Regions from separate parts of the Halobacillus sp. B23F22_1 genome, predicted to be linked through region 2. Evidence: riboswitches for the same ligand, from Rfam matches in the RefSeq annotation. Region 2 holds a riboswitch; each other region holds the start of a gene.

Region 1 (6,052 bases), on a different contig from region 2:
GAAAGGAAATTGTAAGTGAGATGACGAAATCAGGAATCACTTTTAACAAAAAAACGAAAACCTTAGGAACGCTGCAACAAGCATTAAATGAATACTTTGTACACGGGAAAAATTGAGAGTTGAAGGTATAGATCGAATAAAATGAAAAGAGGTCGGGCAATAAGTAAAGTATCCGGCTCAGAGAAGTATAAATGGATCATAGCTTAGACAAAAAAGTGAAGCCTCCTGGGGCAGCAGCGCGAGTTAAAGATTCTGGAGGAAAGAGAAGAAATTTGAGGGATCAATGTTTTAAATCTATTTTACATAAATAATCCGAACAGATTACACACAATCGTTCGGATTATTTATGCTTAATGCAGCTTGTTTTTAATTCGTACTTTCCGTTAAAAGTTCTTAGAAAGTGATACCTTGAGAACAAGAACTAAAAAAGTCAACAGGTTAACATTTTTTGTTTTTCTAATGGTTATCCCTCCCAGTGAACTTTGATTAATTTTAATGTAGCATTTTAAATACACCTTTTATAGTGTTATGTAAGAAAATATGACACGAAAATTTTGCTGCCTTGATAGAGATTAGGGGATTCGTCCGCTAAAGGGTGGTATGAGGTCACTGAAAAAGTCCTGTCTAATCTTAAAGAGCCTCACGAATCGATTTTCGGGAGAAGCTTGTCACGGGCACGGCCTCAGCTGACTTGGTCAAGAAGATCACTTGACCAAGTGGATCTTCGGCTCGCGCTGTTCCCGCGATGCACTGGCCTGGACGCTTTTTTAATTCTATCTTTCATCGACCTTTAGTTTTTCAGCGGTCTCGATGGTCTGGGCTCCTGAAGGCGAGAAAAAAGCTTATAGAAAAACTTAGGTTTTTCTACAAGCGGAGGAGCCTGGCTTCCAGGATACTTATTAAAACCGAGGTTTTCTAAAGCCACACGTAAATATTCGCTGTATCCTCATGTAATGCAGCATCTTACGAGCATGCCTGCCTTCTCTCGTATAAGGATTTTGTAATTCTTCTAATCGTCTAATAAATGCTTGATCGCATAAACAATAATCTCGATAAGTTAAATAACATTTGTCATGGGACTTGCAGGCCGCATCGACTGCATTTATCGGTCTTCCAGGTCCGCTGCACCCAGGCCCACACCAGTTGTAGCCCGGAAAGAGGCAAAACGGGGAACGTCTTCTGTGGTTAGCATAATTGTGCATGTTATCCTCTTCTTTCCATAGTTGCATGAGGTTTTAACCCCTCTTTTATATCATATGGCATTGAAATAGTTTTGCTTAGTGTAATAACTATAGAGGAGAAAGATAACGAGTATTCTGCACCGAGATGTTCTGAGACTGAATGCTGAGAATAAGGATGGAGAAAAGAAATCTGTAATTGACACTGATTTTTTCCTCTGGGTATGGTCAGAAGAGAAGTACGGTTATGAATTGAGCCTGCTTTCTAAAAAAGGACTACTGAAAATTAAAAATGAATTTATGTCATTTATTCGGAATCTATTGACAATTCATCGATTTCAGCATAACATATTTATCATTCATGACTTTACATTAATTGCATATGAGTTTTCTTATTTTGAGAGGTGGAGGGACTGGCCCTTTGAAACCTCGGCAACGGGTCTATGTTGAATATAATAGATACTGTGCCAATTCCAGCAGAGGCAAGAAGCGTCTGAAAGATAAGAAGAATGGTGATTACAATCAAACCCTCTCTTCTTATCTTTTAAGAAGCGGGGGTTTTTTGCTAATGTTTAAGAGGAGGAAGTCGTTTAAACATTTTTTTATATTTAAATCCGAGTAAACAGCTATGATTACAATGCGAAATGGAGTGAGGTGGAAATGTTGCAGTTAAAGGAAAAGAACAGTCCTTTTAATCAGGAGCAAGCAGATCAATTGAATCGGCTGCTTCCTACCTTAACGGAAAATCAAAGAATTTGGTTGAGTGGATATTTGGCTGTACCGCTAAGTGGTACAGATGCAGCTGTGCAAGATTTTCCGCAAGCATCTGAAACGAATGATGCAGCAGTGGCAAGTCAAACAAGAGAAATAACGATTTTGTATGGTTCTCATACGGGAAACTGTCAGTCGCTTGCTGAAGACTTTTCACAAAAGCTAGAACAGAAAAATTTTAACGTGACCGTATCTTCGATGGACGATTTTAAGCCGAAAGCATTGAAGAAGGTAGAAGATTTATTGATATTGACGAGTACTCATGGAGATGGAGATCCTCCTGATAACGCACTATCTTTATATGATTTCCTCCATAGTAAAAGAGCACCGAAGCTAGAAGGTGTGCGATTCTCTGTCCTTTCACTAGGAGACAGCTCGTATGAGTTTTTCTGTCAAACAGGTAAGGAATTTGATCACCGTCTGGAAGAATTAGGTGCTGAACGATTAGCTGCCCGAGTCGATTGCGATTTAGACTTTGAAGAGCCGGCTGAAGAGTGGTTTCAAGCGGCCGTAGCAGAACTTGATTCAGGGCAGGGATCCGGTGGTTCGGTAGCGGAAGAGGTGCCAGCTGATGCATTAGCAGATACGCCCGCTGTCTACTCGAGAACAAATCCGTTCCATGCGGAAATTTTGGAAAATATTAATCTTAATGGCCGCGGCTCCAACAAAGAAACACGTCACCTTGAGCTTGATCTTGAGGGTTCAGGTTTACAGTATAAACCAGGAGACAGCTTAGGCATCTTTCCACAAAATGATCCCGTGCTTGTTGAGCAATTGATCCAGGCGATGGGATGGAATCCAGAAGAAACAGTGACGATCAATAAGCAAGGAGAAATTCGTTCTGTCCGTGAAGCCCTCACGACACATTTTGAGATTACGAGCTTAACAAAGCCTTTGTTAGAAAAAGCTGCATCTCTTTCTTCTAATGAAACTCTAAAGGAGCTTATAAATCCAGAGAATTCCCAAGATTTAAAAGGCTATATAGAAGGACGCGATCTAATTGATCTTGTGCAAGATTTTGCTCCGTGGGAGGGGTCGGTTCATGATTTTATCACGATTCTTCGTAAAATTCCTGTCCGTCTTTATTCCATCGCAAGCAGTTCCGAGGCCAATCCAGAGGAAGTTCATTTAACGATTGGGGCTGTGAGATACGATGCTCATGGACGTCCGCGTACGGGAGTTTGCTCCGTGCAATGTGCAGAGCGATCCGAACCAGGAGATACTCTGCCGGTCTTTATACAACGAAATCAAAATTTTAAGCTTCCTGAAAATCCAGAAACCCCTATTGTGATGATTGGAGCCGGTACAGGGGTGGCACCGTATCGTGCTTTTCTAGAAGAGAGGGAAGAGACGGAAGCGGACGGGGAATCATGGCTTTTCTTTGGCGATCAGCATTTTGTTAGTGATTTCCTCTATCAAACGGAATGGCAGCAATGGTTAAAGGAAGGCATACTGACGAAAATGGATGTTGCTTTTTCTAGAGATACGGAGGAAAAAGTATACGTGCAGCACCGCATGCTTGAACACAGCAAAGAATTATATGAATGGCTGCAGAACGGAGCACATGTCTATGTATGTGGGGATGAGCAGTATATGGCAAAAGACGTTCAAGATACTCTGCTGACAATTCTGAAACAAGAAGGCCAAATGTCTGATGAACAAGCTGACCAATACTTGGCTGATATGCGTAAAGCCAAACGTTATCAACGTGATGTGTATTAAGAGGAAAGGGGAAAAAAGCATGACGAACAATAGATTTCCTGAACAGCACGGTCCACCTAGCGAAATGGAAAAAATAAAAGAGGAGAGTGATTACTTAAGAGGGTCACTTGTAGAAAGCTTTGCAGAACGGCTCAGCGCTGGTATTCCAGATGAGCAGACTAAACTTTTAAAGTTTCATGGAAGTTATATGCAGGACGATCGGGATGTACGAAATGAACGAAAACAGCAGAAATTGGAGCCGAATTATCAGTTTATGATCCGTGTACGCTTAGCAGGCGGGGTGGCCACACCTGAGCAATGGTTAACGATGGATGACCTTGCGAATACACACGGAAATGGCACACTTAAATTAACGACAAGGCAGACATTCCAGCTGCACGGAATTTTAAAATGGAATATGAAAAAGACCATTCAGGCGATGAATAGTTCTTTAATGGATACCATTGCTGCCTGTGGGGATGTAAACCGAAATGTAATGTGTAATGCCAATCCGTACCAATCCGACATTCATGCCGAAGTGTACGACTGGTCCAGGCAAATTAGTGATCATTTACTTCCAAAAACGAGAGCCTACCATGAAATTTGGTTAGATGAGGAAAAAGTACTCGACAGTCGAGAAGAAGAAACGGAAACGATTTACGGCCCGCTTTATTTACCGAGAAAGTTTAAGATTGGCGTTGCTGTTCCACCCTCTAATGATGTAGACATCTTCTCTCAGGATCTTGGTTTTATTGCAATTTTAGAGGATGGCAAACTGCAAGGTTTCAACATCGCTGTTGGCGGCGGTATGGGTATGACGCACGGGGATACAAATACATATCCTCAGCTGTCGCGAGTGGTTGGTTTTTGTAAACCAGAGCAATCCTTAGATGTGGCAGAGAAAATTCTTACCATTCAGCGCGATTACGGAAACCGTTCAGAGAGGAAGAATGCCCGCTTTAAATATACGGTCGACCGCAAAGGACTAGACTGGATGAGAGACGAACTCAATGCACGTCTAGGATGGGAAATTGAAGAGGAGCGACCGTACACATTTGATCATAACGGAGACCGTTACGGATGGGTGAAAGGGGATAACAAGTGGCATCTCACGCTGTTCATTCAAAATGGACGCGTTAAAGACTCTGACGAGTATCCTCTAATGACGGGCTTACGAGAAACTGCAAAAGTACACAAAGGAGATTTCAGACTTACACCAAACCAGAACTTGATTATCTCAAATGTTGCTGAAGAAGATAAGGATCAAATAGAAGAACTCGTCAGTCATTATGGATTAATCGATGGGAAGCACAACTCTGCATTAAGGAGAAATTCTATGGCGTGTGTTGCTTTTCCAACGTGTGGATTAGCTATGGCTGAGGCAGAACGATATCTACCTACTTTAATTGATAAGGTGGAAAATATCCTCGATGAAGCCGGACTTCGCGACGAAGAAATTGTCATACGCATGTCCGGGTGTCCGAATGGCTGCTCTCGTCCTGCCTTAGGTGAAATAGGCTTTATAGGCAAGGCACCTGGTAAATATAATATGTATTTAGGAGCAGGATTTAGAGGGGATCGACTCAACAAATTGTATCGGGAAAACATTGGAGAAGAAGAAATTTTGCAGGAACTGAATCCTATCCTTCATAATTATGCTAAAGAACGAACAGAGAATGAGCACTTCGGTGATTATGTTATAAGAGCTGGTTACGTTAATGCTGTTCATTCAGGAGTGGAATTTCACAGCTAGATAGCAGCCTCAGGTATGTACATACCTGAGGCTTTTTAACGTTAAAGTGGATTCATAACGGTTTATTTGCTGCATATAATGAGAGCAATGTTCATTTAGGGAAAAAGGGGGAGCTGATGTCATACTTAATTTTATCTACTTATGGAGAGTCAGGATCGAGAAATTCAGGAGATGATTTAATTTGTAAAAGCTTAATCTTGCTTTTGCAACGGGTGAAGGGAAAAAACATAGATCTTGATGTGTTTAGTTTAGTGGATGACGACGTGGCACTAGTTAATATGCAAAGATATAAAGCCGTTCTTGTTCCTGCCATGCGCCCTACCGTTCAAGGAAGTAAAATAGCCCCTCAAAACTGTCTGCTAGGAAATGAAAAAGAGTGTTCTCCATCTAGCAAGGATGAGCTAGGTGGAGGACAGTCTTTTTCTGTCTTAAAGAAATTCCAAGGAGCGAGGTCCATTCCACTCCTGGCGGCAAGAAAAAAAGATTGCGGAAAACAGGGGATTCTCCACAAGCTGAAGCTTCATAAGAGCAGCTGCTTTATGGAGAGATGGGCAGTTTATGTTTTTTTCTCACAGTTCCAATTGTTAACATTAGTATAATGAGACAATAGAGTGAAAACCAGTAAAAGGTCCAGCTTGTGGTTACAAAA
Region 2 (6,052 bases):
TCCACTTCCATCTCAAGTACATCTTCCCCATCAAGCAAGACTTGTCCCTGAGTAATTTCAAATTTAGGATGACCCATGATTGCGGACGCCAACGTTGATTTACCAGTGCCGTTAGGCCCCATTACCGCATGGAATTCTCCACCTTTTATTGTAAGGTTAACACCTTTTAAGATTTGCTGACCTTCGATTTCTACGTGAAGATCTTTAATTTCTAGAGTTGATCCTGCCATAAATAATACCTCCAGTATCTATTTTTATTAATTGCTCTGGTTAGATTGGATCAAAAACCATTCTCAATTTATTCTCATTACAATCTTATATCATTTAGAAAGTGATATCAACTGATTTCCTTTGTTTCGACATCAATCGAGAATGATAAGGACTGTTAGATACCCCATACTATTTTCTTCCTTATTATAATAACAAACTTATTTCAAATAAAAAAATCGGATAACTGAAATAGCTACCCGATTTCTATTCTAACGTATTATTTATGGATTTGACGACCGACTTCTGAAACAAATTTCTGACTACGTTCGAATTCTTTTTCGCGCTTCTTTTCAACCTTCATCATTTGGTCTAAGCTTCTAGCATACTCAGCATAACTCACATTATGCGTTTGGTGCATGGCTTTTTCCATGTCCGGAGTATAATTCAAACCTAAATTGTCAGTAATAATAAATCAATCCTTTCAGATTTTTTACACAATTTAGATTACCATAGATTGTCATTTGCTCCAAACCCGCTACACACTCGTTTTACTGCTTTATTTTGTTATTTACATCAATGTAAGCGGTTGTATCTAAAATATAAAACTCATTTATTTAATTTACTCTAATTTTCTAAGTTTTCACTTAATGTTGCTTTAAATCAGTCATTGATTCTTGAACAAGAGTGACCGCTTGACTAAGTGCTGCTCCCCCGCCAAAGGCAGCGGCAACTCCACAAGCTTCCATTATCTCTTCTTCACTGGCTCCTTGATCAATGCAGCCTTTCGTATGATAAACAATACAATACTCGTCTTGTGCTACTACACTAATACTTAACGCGATTAATTGTTTTGCTTTTTGTGAAAGTACACCTTCTCTAAAACATGTATCTGAAAATTCACTAAAAGCGTGTGCTATATGTGGCATTTTTTCTGAGAAAATTCCCATCCCATGTTTATATTCCTGCAGGTATGCTTCAGCAAGATTCATTTCTTGATTTTCCACCTTGCACTCATCTCCTTCAAAATAAAAATCCTTGATGCGGTTAGTATCAACCGCATCAAGGATTTCATACATCTTTACTCATCTACTGGTACGACTGCCCCTTCGTACTCTTCTTCAATAAATGATTGAATTTCATCAGAACGAAGAACGTCTACTAGCGTATTTAACGCTTCATTACCTTCATCTTCACTTTGTGCCGCAATTACATTAACGTATGGAGAATCAGAGCCTTCAAGAATCAATGCATCTTCACTAGGATTCAATCCTGCTTCAATAGCATAGTTTGTATTGATGGCTACAAGTACATTATCTTCACGCTCATAGTTTTCTGGGAGCAGCGCAGCGTCAATTCCAGCATCAAATTCTAAGTTTTTTGGATTTTCTGCAATATCTTCAATGGTTGCTTCAACTTTTTCCACATCTTCATCAAGTGTAATTAAGCCCTCTTCTTCCATAAGAGAGAGGATACGTCCGTGATCAGCTGTTGAATTACTCATTAAAACAGTTGTACCATCTTGGACATCATCAAGGCTTTCAAAATCTTTTGAATAAATACCCATAGGTTCAATGTGAATGCCACCAAGGTTTGCAAAATCGTAACCATTTTGCTCCTGCTGATCCTCTAAGTAAGGAATGTGCTGAAAATAGTTAGCATCAATTTCTCCTTCATTTAAATCACGGTTAGGTAATACATAATCCTGATACTCTTCAACATTTAACGTAATCCCTTCTTCTTCAAGAAGTGGTTGTGCTTCCTGAAGGATTTCGGCGTGAGGAGTGCTTGAAGCACCTACTGTAATTTCAGATTGAGCTTCTCCATCCTCTGAAGACCCTTCTTCTTCTGAAGAACCGCATGCGGCTAGAATGAGTGCTAAAGTTGTAAAAATAAAAATAGACCATATTTTCTTCATGTTATTTCTCCTTTTTTAATTCAAAATTTTTATCTTTTATCCAATCTACGAGAAACTAAATCCCCGATAAATTGAAATATAAATACTATAATGACAATTAAGATTGTACATACAGCTACTACATCAAAATCCCTGCGTTGAAAGCCATAAAAATAAGCAAAGTCTCCAAGACCTCCAGCCCCTATTACACCAGCTACTGCTGTATAACTTATTAAAGCAATAGCGGTAACTGTTATACCTGAAACCAAGGCCGGCATTGATTCGGGTAGTAAAACTTTAAAGATGATTGTTCTGTACTTTGCTCCCATAGATTTAGCTGCTTCAATAACGCCTTTGTCCACTTCTTTAAGAGCAATTTCAACCAATCTTGCATAAAAAGGTGCTCCGCCTATTATAAGAGCAGGCAATGCGGCTCCCGGCCCCCTAATCGTTCCCATAAGAAAGTCTGTAAATGGAAACAATAATAAAATTAAAATAATAAAGGGAATAGCACGGAATACATTGACTAATGTAGCCGTAATCCAATTTAGTAATTTATTATCCCATAATCCTCCGGGCCCAGATAAATATAACAACAAACCCAGAAGCAAGCCCAGAATAAATGTTCCAGCAACTGATACGGTTGTCATGTAGAGTGTTTCATTTGTAGCTTCAATCATATCTTCCATTTTCACATTAGGAAATAGCTCTTCAAGCATTTGGACTCACCTCCACTTCAACGGAAGTCGTGCGAATGTAATTAATGGATTGACTCACAACTTCTTCGTCTCCAACTAGCTGGACAAGCATAGTCCCATATGCCCCTTTTTGTGTTTGGGTAATTTTACCGTGAAGAATATTAATATCAACTTCAAATCTGCGTGATAAATCACTAATAAGTGCTTGATTCGTATTTTCTCCAACGAAATGGAGTTGTATAACTTCCCCGGAGCGATAATTTTCTTGAATGAGGTTCAATGAATCTTCTCGATCAGGATCCCCCATGACTTGATCCACAAAACGTTTCGTGACTTTTTCTTTAGGATGCAGGAATACATCAAGAACATCTCCAGATTCCACTACTTTCCCTTGCTCCATAACGGCCACGCGATGGCATATTTTTCTTATTACATGCATTTCATGGGTGATAAGAACTATGGTCAGCCCCAGTTTTTCATTTATTCCTACAAGTAAATCTAAGATCGAATCTGTTGTTTCTGGGTCTAACGCAGAAGTCGCTTCATCGCATAGGAGAACTTTAGGATTGTTAGCTAAAGCTCTTGCAATACCTACACGCTGCTTTTGGCCTCCGCTTAATTGAGACGGGTAAGACCCCCCGCGTCCACTTAAACCGACGAGCTCGATTAACTCATTTACACGTTCTTCCCTATTCTTTCTAGATACGCCGGCTATCTCTAGAGGAAAGGCAATATTATCAAAAACCGTTCGAGACCAAAGTAAATTAAAGTGTTGAAAAATCATCCCAATTTCTTGACGGGCTAACCTCAAATCATTTTTCTTTAACCCCGTCAAAATTTCATTATTTAACTCAATCTCTCCACTTGTAGGCTCTTCTAGGCGGTTTAATAATCGAATAAAAGTACTTTTCCCTGCACCACTATATCCGATGACCCCAAATATTTCACCTTTGTCTATAGACAGATTCAACTCGTCTACTGCACGAACTTCCTGATCTTTTGTTTGAAACACTTTTGTTAAATCTTTGATGGAAATCATGTACTCCACTCCTAACTAAAAAACGCTTTTCTGTATAAGAACAGAAAAGCGCATCCACTTTCGTATCTGTTCTCTCATCTGTCAAAGTTTTTACTTTGCAGGATTTGGCACCTTCTCAAGTTTCGCTCACTTGACGGTTGCCGGGCATCAACGGGCCAGTCCCTCCGCCTCTCTCGATAAGAGGTTTCATTTTATTTTTTAGTTTGTTAATACACTAAATGACTTAAGTACCAAGATGGATTGTAGCACCCACTATTCTCTATGTCAACTAATAAAAATGTCCATAAAAAAACTCTTCACCACGTAGAAGAGCTATAACTCATTCTTCTTCTCATCTATCAAAGCAACTAAGCTTCGCTGGAAGGAGCACCGTGTACATCAACCGGTTGCCGGGCTTCATAGGGCCAATCCCCTCCGCCTCTCTGGATAAGTGAAGATGTGGATATACAATTGTTTATTATGTTAGCATTGTTCATTATACACGTCAATAAACCCTGAGAGGTGAATAAAAGATGAAAAAAGCACCAGATTTCGATCTAACTACCATTCAATCCAACAAATCATATCAACTTAAAGATGACTTAGGAAAAGTAGTGGTCTTAACTTTTTGGACCTCGTGGTGCCCCGATTGCCGAAGAGATTTACCTAAAAAAGAACACCTTTATCAAACGATGAACAAGGAAAAAGTTTCTATGATTACTATTAATGTTAAAGGAAGAGAACGTAGTTTTGAGGAAGCCGTTAATTATTTTAGAGAGCATATCACTCAACCTACATTAGTAGATGAAAATGTTGAAACTTACTTAAAATATAATGCACAAGGTGTACCCACTACTGTAATTATTGATCAAGATGGTTTCATAATTAATCAGTTTAATGATCAGGCTGATTTCCTGGAAATTGTTGAAGCTATAGGGAACGCTATTTAGATAGGAAAAATAGCGATTCGACGTATAATAAGTCTCGAAGTTTTCCTTTTACATCAACATGGGGATAAAGATCAGTAAGCTTTACTTTTCCTTCTAGCATTTCTTTTATGTTTTGAGGATTTCCTTTGATGTGAACCTGACGATGAAATTCATAATCGTGATCAATTTTAATTTCATTTGAGTTAACTGTAAGGGGAACCATTTTCTCTTCTTCTTGAATAAATATAACGATAGGTCTTTCTTTCCATAGGGGGAGTAGATCCTGTCTATCGTTAACACTATCCATCCATTCTAAAATAGTTTCCATACAAAACCCTCCTCTGTTGTACTAACTATTTCGTCATCAGAGGAGGGTTCACCTTTTTATCAATATAAGATTCGTTCGTCATTTCCCGGGAAATGACGCTATTTTCATACATATTCCTTTGTTTTTTCATACATATGAGAAACGGAGTGAAAAGCATAAGTTTTTTCTAGTGTGTAACCGTGTTTAGTAATTAATAAACAAGGCACACTCTTAATTTGATACTCTTGCATAAACTCTGGATATAAAGAAGCGTTCATTTCATGAAAAATCGACCGTCCAAATGTATGTTCGACAGTTTCTAAAAATGTCCTTGCCAAATGGCAAGTACCACAAAAGGGAGTATAAATATAAATAAGTGCCAATTCGTGCTCTTTAATCCTAAATGATTCATGATTTTCAATTACTAGCAAATTAAACCTCCTAAGCCCTATGTGAGATAGATAGGTTTCACCTTAAAATGATGGCTCAATAAAGCACGAGCAAGTTCAGATTCAGGTGTAGCAGCTACCTCTCTAAACATTTTATCAATATAGATGTGTTCTGCATGGGGTAATTCTGCAGTAAGTTGTTTTCGTAATTTATTACCTGAATCGTCTTCATCCACCAATATAAAAACAGGACGATGATCGAGATTATAATCCATAATAAGTTCTTCCATTCGCTCAATACCTAATGTACCATGCGTACACAATATTTCTACAGGGCTATTTAACACTTTGTTTATTTGCTTTTTATCCGTAATTCCCTCAACGATTAATATTCTTTCATCCATTATCGCAGTCACCTACTATATAGAAACAGACCATGCTAGTAAGCACGGCCTGCACCTTGTGATAAGAGCATGCAAGTCATGCACCTATGTAAGCTAATACGTACACGACTTCATTAATGTTTAATCTTCATCAATCATTTCTTTGTATTCATCAGCAGACATCAAATCATCTATTTCAGAAGAGTCACTTGGCTCCACAACAA
Region 3 (6,052 bases), on a different contig from region 2:
TCGTCTGCTCCTTGTTTGATCGCTTCTACAACTTTCGGATGGCGATGCCCGACATTTGTAGTAGCAATGCCCGAAGTAAAATCTAAATATTTTTTCCCATCCACGCCAAAATAATAGCAGCCTTCTTCTTTAACGACCGGCAAATTCGGATGATCCTTTGCCATACTTGGTGCTAAACGATTTGACATGTTATCTACCAGGTGACTCCAATCGTTTCCCATAACCAAATCCTCCTACAACAATTTCTATTTATCGTAACATTAGATTTAAAAGAATAATAGATGAGCCATAAGTGCTGCTACCGGCAGTGTAACAATCGTACGCTGCAAGAAAATTACGAACAGTTCCAATAGGTTTAGCGGGATTTTAGATTTAATAAGTAAGATCCCGATCTCTGACATGTACACCAGTTGTGTAAGAGACATTACGCCGATAATGAATCGAGTAAGTTCAGATTCAATACCTGAACCAACGACAGCCGGAAGAAACATATCAGCAAAACCTACGATCATCGCCGGAGCAGCTTCAGCAGCTTCCGGGATTTGCAGTAACGTCAGTAAAGGAATAAATGGATAAGATAAAAACGTGAAAATTGGTGTAAATTCGGCAATTATTAAAGCTATCGTTCCGAGCGCCATAACGAGTGGAATTAAACCAAGCCATATATCAGCTACATTAAACACCCCACGGCTGATAACATCTTTTGCACTTTTCACTTGGTCTGCTTTTTTTACAGCCTGATCGACTCCCCAGCGAAAACTGGATACGCCAGCAGGTACAGCTTCATCAATTTGTTTTCCAACTGGTTCATAGTACGTGTGCTTCTTTCTTGAAAGCGGAGGAATACGTGGACAAATAACCGCAGCAACTACTCCGCAAACAGCTACTGTAAAATAAAACTGAACGAACATGTGATCAATACCAATGAACCGTGCGATCACTAAACTAAAGGCAATGGAAGCAATAGAAAAGTTAGTCGCTACTACAGCAGCTTCTCGCTTTGAATAGTAGCCTCCTTCATATTGTTGAGTGGTCAGCAATACGCCTACCGTTCCACTACCCATCCAAGAGGCCAGAGCGTCCACAGAAGAACGCCCCGGAAGTTTAAATAAAGGCTGCATTACCTTACGAACAACAGAGCCTATAAAATCCATAAGGCCAAACTCAAGAAGGAGCGGCATAAATAGACTGGCAAATAAGAACCAAACCATTAAGACAGGTATTAAATCAAAAAGAACAACTTGTCCTGTTAACTCAGAAGAAATGACTTCAGGTCCTATTCCCATAAGGGTCATCGTAGCAAAAACAGCCCCTAAAGCACGAAGTACAATCCAAAATACTCCAATATCAAACAAGCTCGATAAAAATTTATGATTTCTAATGCCGGGGTGACTGATAACTTTTATAACAAAAGCCCCCACTACAGACACCCAAAGCACAATGGTCATAAACAAAGGAATATATTCAGAAATCGCTCCTTGAAGGCCGTCTGCTAAAATTCCTAACCCGATGGTGACTGTGCCGTCAACTGAAACAGGGACGAGAAACAGCAATACCCCGATAATAGAAGGTATTAAAAACTTCATAAGCTGGCCTGCTGTGTACCCTGATGCTACTTGCATTTCCTTCTTCTCTATTTCCATAGTGTAATTCCCCCATCAATGAATGAATTTTGTATATATTATTGGTACATATGACTTATTTCGGGTTTGCGGTTTTTAATGATACATTTTAATGCATAAAAATTCAATAGAGGAAAGTAAATTAAATGAATTGTTTTTAAATTGGTTGAAAATGGCTTTACATCAGGCTTTTGAATAGTATATCAGAAATCCGCTTACATGTTTTAATATTGAGAAAATTCACTCCATTATAATTACAAATGTCAAACTATGTCGAAGTGAAAGTATGTATTTAGATCTAATAATTTGTTATATGCATACATCAATGTAATATTTTTCAAGTATAATAGAATAAAAATGAAAAATTACGAATATTCGCTTGATTACTAACATTATTTAGTGTAATGTAAGTCGCAACAATGTTTTATCCAGGAAAATTTCATATGCTTTCTTATCTCGAGAGGTGAAGGGACTGGCCCGATGAAGCCTCAGCAACCACTGTTCCACAGTATGGTGCTAACTCCAGCAAGTTATTAAAAAACTTGGAAGATAAGAAGAAGGATTAATTACGAATTAAAGTCTTCTTCTTATAAGAAGGCTTTTTTTATTTATCACGGTACTCGGTACCACTAAGGAGGAAATGTATGAATTTGAGAGATGCTCTTCAAACACAAACTCTTGTAGGAGATGGAGCTTTAGGAACCCTTCTCTATTCTTACGGCATTGATCAATGTTTTGAAGATTTAAACCGCAGCCACCCTGACGAGGTATTAAATGTTCATAAAGCCTACGTAGAAGCCGGTGCTGAGATCATTCAAACCAATACATACGGTGCGAATTACGTTAAACTCTCCCGTTACGGACTTGAAGATAAAGTTAAGGAAATTAATACAGCTGCCATCAAAATTGCGAAACAAGCTGCTGCTGAGAACAATTATGTCGTTGGTACAATCGGAGGAACTCGAGCAATTAGTAAGCAGGCGGTCTCGCTTGAAGAAATTAAACGCAGCTTTCGAGAACAGTTATACTGTATGTTATTTGAAGGTGTAGATGGTCTTTTACTCGAAACCTTTTACGACTTTGAAGAGCTCCAAACCGTTTTACAAATTGCGAGAAAAGAAACGAAGCTTCCTATTATTGCTCAAGTTTCTATGCATGAACCTGGCGTTCTTCAGGATGGAACTTCTCTAAACGAAGCCTTAACTACATTAGAAAATATTGGAGCAGATGTGGTTGGAATCAACTGCCGTCTCGGCCCCTATCATATGACCCAAGCATTAGAAGGCGTGCCTCTGCCAAAAAAAGCTGTTCTATCTGCTTACCCTAATGCCAGTTTACCTGCTTATCAGGATGGCCGGCTTGTTTATAAAACAGATGCAGATTATTTTAAAACGAGTGCACGCTCTCTTTATGAAGAAGGAGCACGTTTAATCGGAGGATGCTGCGGAACAACTCCTGAGCATATTGCTGCTATTGCAGAAGAAGTAAAAGGAAAAAAACCAATTCAGAATAAGGTGGTCTCACCTGCTAAAGCTGAGGTTGAAACACCTAGGGAAATTGAGGATACGAACCCACACCTCCATGAAATAGCAGCCGAGCGGTCATCAATAATTGTAGAACTTGATCCCCCGAAAAAATTGAATACGGATAAATATATGAGGGGAGCGCAAGCATTAAGAGACGCTGGTGTTGACTCTGTTACACTTGCTGATAACTCGCTCGCCTCACCAAGGATCAGCAATTCTGCCATTGCCTCCATTATTAAGCAGAAATATGATATCAACCCTCTTGTGCATATCGCATGTAGAGATCGTAACTTAATTGGACTTCAATCCCATTTGATGGGACTGCATACGCTGGGGATCACAGAGGTTTTAGCCATTACCGGGGACCCTACGAAAATTGGTGATTTCCCTGGAGCTACGTCTGTATATGATCTGTCATCATTTGATTTGATTCAATATATTAAACAATTAAATCAAGGCATTTCCTTTTCCGGAAAATCGCTTGGCATGAATACAAATTTTTCAGTTGCTGCTGCCTTCAATCCCAACGTCCGAAACCTCAACCGTGCCGTCGGACGCCTTGAGAAAAAAATTAAATACGGAGCTGACTACTTTATTAGCCAACCCGTTTACAGCGGGGAACAAATTAGAGAAGTTTACGAAGCAACAAAGCACATATCGGCACCCATTTACATCGGTATTATGCCGCTTACAAGTTCACGAAATGCTGAATTTCTGCATAATGAAGTACCTGGCATCACACTTTCTGATGAAATTAGAAAGCGTATGGAGAGTGTCAGCCATGACCCTGCTCTTGCGCAGGCAGAAGGAATTGCTATCGCTAAGTCACTAATTGATACAGCAGCCGAGCTGTTCAATGGTATCTATTTAATTACACCATTTCTACGCTATGAAATAACGGTAGAATTAACTAACTATATTAAAGAAGTGAATCAGCAGCGTTCAGAAAGGACGGTTTTAAATGGAAACAACACCATTTCATCAGCATCTATCAAATAGGATCTTAGTTTTAGACGGAGCCATGGGGACAATGCTCCAGGATGCCGACCTTTCCCCTGAAGATTTTGGCGGAGAATTATACGATGGATGTAATGAATATTTAAATATTACATCGCCTAAAGTTATTGAGTGGATCCACGATGAGTACCTTAAAGCTGGAGCGGATATTATTGAAACCAATACATTTGGTGCCACCGACTTGGTACTCGATGAATATGAACTGGGTCACTTAGCTGAAGAAATCAATATAAAAGCAGCACAACTCGCTAAAAAAGCAGCTGAAAAGCATTCAACTGAGGATCGACCTCGATTTGTAGCCGGTGCCATGGGGCCAACGACAAAAACCCTTTCGGTTACAGGCGGGACAACTTTTGAACATTTAACGAATGCTTACGAGGAACAGGCTCGCGGACTCTTAAAAGGCGGCGTTGACCTTCTTTTACTTGAAACTTCTCAGGATATGCTGAATGTGAAAGCAGCTTATCTGGGGATATCTAAAGCTTTTAAAAAATTTGGGAAGGAAATACCTCTTATGGTTTCTGGCACCATTGAGCCTATGGGAACTACACTTGCCGGCCAGACGATTGAAGCCTTTTACTTGTCCCTTGAACATATGAAACCTGCTGTAGTAGGACTAAACTGTGCAACCGGTCCGGAATTTATGAGAGACCATATTCGTTCTCTATCCGATTTGGCCACAACCTCTGTCAGCTGTTACCCTAATGCCGGGCTGCCTGATGAAGAAGGAAACTACCATGAAACACCAGAATCCCTTGCAGAAAAAATTGCCGGCTTCGCTGAGAAAGGGTGGCTGAACGTTGTCGGCGGCTGCTGCGGAACGACGCCTGATCACATAAGAGCACTGGTAGACGCTATAAAAGATTATGAACCTAGAGAAGCTCCCAAAAGTCACCCTCATGCCGTTTCAGGTATTGAACCTTTTATTTATGAGGATAAAAATGATCGTCCTATTTTAATTGGAGAGCGAACAAATGTAATTGGTTCGCGTAAGTTTAAACGTCTGATTGCGGAAGAAAAGTTTGAAGAAGCATCAGAAATCGCTCGTGCGCAAGTAAAAAAAGGTGCGCAAGTTATTGATATTTGTTTAGCTGATCCAGATCGTGATGAAGTACGGGATATGGAAGCCTTTATGAAACAAGTGATTAACAAGGTGAAAGTGCCGCTAATTATCGATTCCACCGATACGGATGTGATTGAAAAAGCCCTTACCTACTCACAAGGAAAAGTGATCATTAACTCGATTAACTTAGAAGACGGCGAAGATCGTTTTAAAGAGATTCTTCCGTTAGTTAAGCAGTATGGTGCCGCGGTTGTTGTAGGTACGATTGATGAAGTAGGTATGGCCGTTACAGCTGAGCGGAAACTTGAAATTGCCATTCGTTCCCGCGATATTTTAGTTGAAGAATACGGATTAAGTGAATCAGACATTATTTTTGATCCTCTCGTCTTCCCTGTCGGTACAGGAGATGAGCAATATATAGGCTCTGCCGAGGCAACGATCGAAGGAATCCGGTTAATTAAAGAACAACTGCCAAACTGTCAAACTGTTCTAGGCGTCAGCAACGTTTCATTCGGTCTTCCTCCCGTTGGACGAGAAGTGTTAAATGCCGTATACCTTTACCATTGTACAAAAGCCGGGCTCGACTATGCGATCGTTAATACTGAAAAGCTAGAGCGTTTCGGGTCTATTGCACAAGAAGAAATCGACCAGGCCAACGAGCTTCTATTTCAAACGACAGATGCTACGCTGGCGAAATTTACAGCTTTTTATCGTGGGAAGAAAAAAGAAGTTAAAGTGCCTACAGCTACGATGAGCTTGCCTGAAAGACTCGCTCATTACGTTGTGGAAGGAACAAAAGAAGGACTTGTCCCAGACCTGGACCT

What was found. Region 2 has a riboswitch for S-adenosylmethionine ahead of ACGTNH_RS07340 (methionine ABC transporter ATP-binding protein). Riboswitches for the same ligand answer to the same signal wherever they lie in the genome.
Region 1: linked by a shared signal. The riboswitch ahead of ACGTNH_RS17195 (assimilatory sulfite reductase (NADPH) flavoprotein subunit) and the one ahead of ACGTNH_RS07340 (methionine ABC transporter ATP-binding protein) in region 2 are both predicted to bind S-adenosylmethionine.
Region 3: linked by a shared signal. The riboswitch ahead of ACGTNH_RS16745 (bifunctional homocysteine S-methyltransferase/methylenetetrahydrofolate reductase) and the one ahead of ACGTNH_RS07340 (methionine ABC transporter ATP-binding protein) in region 2 are both predicted to bind S-adenosylmethionine.

What each region holds. Positions count from the first base shown of each region.
Region 1 is NZ_JBIEKE010000003.1:429,430-435,481, reverse strand. Features, by position in the region: gene ACGTNH_RS17205 (STAS domain-containing protein) at 1-116, shown strand, start outside; gene ACGTNH_RS17200 (phospholipase) at 900-1,202, opposite strand; SAM riboswitch class I at 1,568-1,685, shown strand; gene ACGTNH_RS17195 (assimilatory sulfite reductase (NADPH) flavoprotein subunit) at 1,842-3,671, shown strand; gene cysI (assimilatory sulfite reductase (NADPH) hemoprotein subunit) at 3,691-5,403, shown strand; gene ACGTNH_RS17185 (hypothetical protein) at 5,520-6,002, shown strand; gene ACGTNH_RS17180 (GerAB/ArcD/ProY family transporter) at 5,941-6,052, opposite strand, start outside.
Region 2 is NZ_JBIEKE010000001.1:1,451,829-1,457,880, reverse strand. Features, by position in the region: gene sufC (Fe-S cluster assembly ATPase SufC) at 1-230, opposite strand, end outside; gene ACGTNH_RS21155 (YuzK family famiily protein) at 488-628, opposite strand; gene ACGTNH_RS07355 (carboxymuconolactone decarboxylase family protein) at 855-1,214, opposite strand; gene ACGTNH_RS07350 (MetQ/NlpA family ABC transporter substrate-binding protein) at 1,289-2,125, opposite strand; gene ACGTNH_RS07345 (methionine ABC transporter permease) at 2,155-2,823, opposite strand; gene ACGTNH_RS07340 (methionine ABC transporter ATP-binding protein) at 2,816-3,841, opposite strand; SAM riboswitch class I at 3,913-4,024, opposite strand; SAM riboswitch class I at 4,170-4,274, opposite strand; gene ACGTNH_RS07335 (TlpA family protein disulfide reductase) at 4,354-4,770, shown strand; gene ACGTNH_RS07330 (hypothetical protein) at 4,763-5,077, opposite strand; gene ACGTNH_RS07325 (thioredoxin family protein) at 5,182-5,487, opposite strand; gene ACGTNH_RS07320 (toprim domain-containing protein) at 5,505-5,849, opposite strand; gene gcvH (glycine cleavage system protein GcvH) at 5,970-6,052, opposite strand, start outside.
Region 3 is NZ_JBIEKE010000003.1:319,252-325,303, forward strand. Features, by position in the region: gene ACGTNH_RS16735 (aspartate aminotransferase family protein) at 1-221, opposite strand, end outside; gene ACGTNH_RS16740 (YjiH family protein) at 267-1,643, opposite strand; SAM riboswitch class I at 2,071-2,178, shown strand; gene ACGTNH_RS16745 (bifunctional homocysteine S-methyltransferase/methylenetetrahydrofolate reductase) at 2,267-4,147, shown strand; gene metH (methionine synthase) at 4,110-6,052, shown strand, end outside.